DNA from 2 places in the Rossellomorea sp. QJM3NY_18 genome. Region 2 is predicted to be linked to the other one. Evidence: riboswitches for the same ligand, from Rfam matches in the RefSeq annotation. Region 2 holds a riboswitch; the other holds the start of a gene.

Region 1 (2,409 bases), 800 kb from region 2:
TGGAGAAAGTTCCAATGGAGTGGTGGTGGACTTTCAAGATTGGATCAGGGGAAGTGATATTCCCATCCGGAAAATTTCAGGGGAGTTCGATACAAACGAGCCGTTCTTATTTATGGAAGAAGTGCAGGAATAAGGGGGGAACCGAGCAAATCAAGGGATTTACGGCTTAACATTGTGGAGGACTTCCTCGGTTCTTATTTTTAAAATGTGCCTATTCATAAAAATGTATGAGCGGTTCTAAATAAAAAAACTCCTTTCTATAGCCATTAGTTTGGCAAAAGGAGTTTTTCATGCTATTAATTGTTTTTCCAATTTCCATCTATGAATTCATCGCGCCCAGACTTTGCGCGATCTTGATTGTATTCCTCTGGATTCGTTTTATAGAATTTTTGATGGTAGTCTTCTGCCGGATAAAAGGTTGTGGCAGGAAGGATTTTGGTGACGATTGGCTTTTTGAATCGTCCGCTTTCTTCTATCGTGTTTTTGGACCCCGCAGCTAATTGTTTCTGGTGTTCATTGTGATAGAAGATAGCTGTTCGGTACTGTTCGCCGCGATCATGGAATTGACCACCATCATCAGTCGGGTCGATCTGGGGCCAGTATAGCTCCAATAGCCTTTCGTAAGGAAACAGAGCGGGATCAAAGGTGATCTGAACCACTTCATAATGCCCGCTGTCACCGGCTTTAATATCCTCATACGAAGGGTCTTTTAGATGACCGCCCGAATATCCCGATACGACATCAATGATCCCTGGCAGCTCATCGAACGGCTTTACCATGCACCAAAAACACCCTCCTGCAAAGGTAGCGACTTCTCTATCATTCATTTAATAAACCTCCTGTACCATATGTAAAGCAGTAAAGCGATAGCTTGAACAGATTCTACCACGAAAGCATCAAAGGAACAATCAAAATACCTTGTCTAAAGGAGATGCTACTATTATTACGAACAGCCAATTCTACAATTTTCAACAATTTCATGAAAATACATTTCCTAACCAAGGGAATTTGTGTATAATTCTTTTGAACGGAACAATTAAATAAGTTACGAGATCAGGTGAAGCGGTAGATATGAACTCTTCTTAGCTTCTTAATAGGGAAGTTGGTGTAAATCCAACGCGGTCCCGCCACTGTAAATGGGAGTGAGCTGAAATTATACCACTGTGCAGACATGTACGGGAAGGTGTCAGCAAACTATGACCATGAGCCAGGAGACCTGCCTGATTTTAATCGCACCAAATCTACGCGGATAGAAAGGTGTAATATGCATGTTTCATGTAATGAAAACCTTTTTATGCATCTTACACAACATCTCTAGTCCACTGGAGATGTTTTTTTGTCTGTCAATATGTTGAGAAACAGGGGGAATAAGGAAATGAAACACACATTAAAGGCCTTACTTGCATTGTTAGTAGCCATCGGATTCTTGACAGCATGCGGAACGAATGACGGCGATCAAACGAAGAAAAAAGAAACAGCAGAAGTTACTCAGGATGGATCCGGGTATCCTTTATCGTTGGATGACGCGCTTAATAATAAAGTCACGCTGGAAGAACAACCTAAACATATCGTTTCATTAATTCCGAGTAATACTGAGATTTTATTCGAGCTTGGGCTAAATAAGGAAATTGTCGGTGTCACAGATTTTGATAACTTTCCGAAAGAAGCCGCCGATAAAGAAAAAATCGGTGGAATTGAGTTTAACGTAGAGAAAATCGTCAGCTTAGATCCAGACCTGGTTCTTGCCCACGAATCTACTGCAAAATCAGCAGAGGAAGGTTTGAATCAGTTGAAAGATGCCGGAGTGAATGTATTCATCGTCCAAGACGCTAAAAGTTTTGAAGAAGTATATAATACAATTCAGGATATCGGGACACTTGTCGGTAAGGAAAATCAGGCGGAGTCCGTTGTTTCTGAAATGAAGTCAGATTTGGATTCCATTCAGGAAAAAGCAAGTGAAGTATCCGAAAAGAAGAAGGTCTATGTGGAAGTTTCACCTTCACCTGACATTTATTCAACAGGTAAGAATACGTTCATAGATCAAATGCTTTCAATGGTCAATGCGGAAAACGTGATGAGCGATCAAGAAGGTTGGGTACAGGTGAACCAGGAAGCTGTCATTTCGTCAAACCCTGACGTAATCATCACTACATATGGTTATTACAGTGAAAATCCGAAAGAACAGATAATGGGAAGAGAAGGATGGGAAGATGTGACGGCAGTTAAGAATGGAGATGTTCACGATGTCCATTCAGATTTAGTCACAAGGACCGGTCCAAGATTGGTTGAAGGAGTAGAGGAAATTGCAAAATCGATCTATCCAGAGGTATTTGCAGAATAAAATAGGGATTACATACGGATTGGCAGGGCTATTCATACTCACAGCGATGCTTGCAGGCATTTCGATCG
Region 2 (2,409 bases):
AACTCCCGTGAAAAGATCATGGGTCCTTTGCCTTTCGTCTCCATTGTTCAACCGGGTATCCAGAAAAGGAAAAATGTCTTTGTGCCATACATCCAAATAAACGGCGATCGCACCTTGACGCTGACCCAGTTGATCGACGGATACCGCCGTATTATTCAGTTGTTTCATCCAGGGTATAACCCCCGAGCTCACTCCTTTAAAGCCTTTTATATCACTTCCTCTGCTACGCACCTTCCCTAAATAAATTCCAAGGCCCCCTCCATTCTTGCTAAGAGTGGAAACGTCAGTATTACTGTCATAAATGCTTCTTAAGTCATCTTCCACTGTATCAATGAAACAGCTGGATAGCTGGCCATGACTTTTTCCTGCATTCGCAAACGTAGGGGTTGCCACGGTCATATACAGATTTGATAGTGCCCAATACGCTTCTTCAATCAACGAGATTCTTTTTTCTTTTTCCTCATTCATGTATAAGGTCATACTAATGACCATAAATCGCTCTTGCGGCAGCTCCAGCACTCTTCCATTATGGGACTTTGTCAAATACCTCTCGGAAAGTGTAACGATCCCTATGTAAGTAAAAAGATGATCCCTGTTGAAGTCCAGTATGGAACCTAAGTAATCCACTTCTTCCTTACTATATGAATCCAGTAGTGCCGGGGAATATAACTGGTCCGCAGTTAAATCTTTCATCACTTGATAAAATGAGCCGGGTAGATTATCTTCTGATTTCCCCCTCGATAAGGAAACTTTTTGATATAAACCCTTGATGTACAAGGATGCAGCCACATAGGTCCAATCCGGTTCAAGTGCCGTGATACGTTCGATCGCTGTCAGGATCATGAAATGATGGAGCTGTTCTTTGGTCCGTTCCTCCTGCTGATTTGTATACTTCGTCATTTTCTCATGGAATTCTGTGAAATCCAGGTTGGGAAACTGTTTGCTAAGGCTATGAAGGATCCCTTCCACTTCTTTTTGCTTTACCATTGTGAATGTCATGATACATTCCTCCCGTTTCTTAGAGTGGGAAGGAGTCAAAAAAAGCCCATCCTTCAAGAAGGACGGGCTTTAAAAAATACGGAGATATAAATAGACTTCTGCCTATTGCAATCCTCGCTTTATCCTCCCAATTCCCGAAGAAGATAACACGTGTTAAATAAGGCAGGTCTCCTGACTCGCGCTTCACCCTACTCTAAGGCCTTCCCATCGATACGACAGTGGCAGTTCCTTATTTCGTCAGCACATACAGTTGCGGGGACAGCTCCGGATTCTCACCAGATTCCCTTTTAAGTCTCATCAGACACCTTATTCACAGGTTATAATCAATATATAGTTATTAAAAAATAAATAGACACCAAATGTTGTGTCCTTAACTATCATATATGATTCAAAATGGATTTTCAAGTAAATCTATTAATTTTTATTTTCTCAAAATGCCCCCTGGAATATGCTTATAATTATTATTTTCCCTGAAAAGGAAAGAAGATGATGGAATAGTGCGTCCAAACGGTCAGTGGTCCGTCCACATTTACTTATATGTGGGTTGAGGTAAGTGGATTCCTTCTCTATAATTCAAATAGAAGGTTGTTTGACAGTATTCTTTGGTCCCCAATATTCTTGATAGGTTGTTTAAATGGAGAAACACTCGATTTAAACAACCTCTTTTTTTGAACGTATGAATGTAATATTCCTCCTGCTTTATCATTTTAAGAGGAATTATACTCCCTATATATTTCAGTGTACTGAAGGAAGAACTGCGTTTCATCCGTATTTCATCCAGATTACAATCAATACTTTTTGACCTAAATACTTTCTTTTTACGCATTTTTCATTTACAATGCCCATTAAGTGATTTTTTTTATAAATCACACCTTAGTTCTGAGAGGAGTCTATTATGAAGAAACTATTAACGACTTTACTAGTGGGATTATTAACAATTGGACTAGCCGCTTGCGGTTCGAATGAGGAGAGCCAAAAAGCTGACGATAAACCAAAAACAGAAGCTTCTGACAAAAAGGCTCAAGAAGATCAAGCGAAAAAGATGGAAGAAATGCAAAAGAAAATGGATAAACAAAAGGTGGAAAAAGATAAGATCGTCGCCATTGTCAACGACGAAAAAATCAAAGGGGAAGATTTCAACAATGTGTTGACTCAATCTCAGATGCAGTATCAACAAATGGGACAGGACCCGACAAATAAGGATGCTGCCAAAAAAATCAAAGATCAAACCATCGATAGCATAGTCGGTCAAACCCTTCTTATGCAACAGGCCGAGGAAAAAGGCTATAAAGCGACGGATGATGAAATCAATAAGCAGCTCGAAGAAGTGAAAAAGCAATACAAAGATGAAAAGCAATTCGAAGAAGCCATGAAGAAAGCCGGATTTACCATGGATGAGCTGAAAACTCA

Evidence for each region. A riboswitch is a leader RNA that binds a small molecule or an ion and turns the genes downstream of it on or off. The one in region 2 is predicted to bind cobalamin.
Region 1: another riboswitch for cobalamin. It lies ahead of AC0VXY_RS11955 (ABC transporter substrate-binding protein); the one in region 2 lies ahead of AC0VXY_RS07955 (ribonucleoside-diphosphate reductase subunit alpha).

The regions. Positions count from the first base shown of each region.
Region 1 covers NZ_CM149659.1:2,336,224-2,338,632, reverse strand. Annotated here, with positions in the region: gene AC0VXY_RS11965 (C45 family autoproteolytic acyltransferase/hydolase) at 1-133, shown strand, start outside; gene msrA (peptide-methionine (S)-S-oxide reductase MsrA) at 297-827, opposite strand; cobalamin riboswitch at 1,039-1,238, shown strand; gene AC0VXY_RS11955 (ABC transporter substrate-binding protein) at 1,376-2,341, shown strand; gene AC0VXY_RS11950 (FecCD family ABC transporter permease) at 2,304-2,409, shown strand, end outside.
Region 2 covers NZ_CM149659.1:1,540,216-1,542,624, reverse strand. Annotated here, with positions in the region: gene AC0VXY_RS07955 (ribonucleoside-diphosphate reductase subunit alpha) at 1-999, opposite strand, end outside; cobalamin riboswitch at 1,144-1,323, opposite strand; gene AC0VXY_RS07950 (SurA N-terminal domain-containing protein) at 1,895-2,409, shown strand, end outside.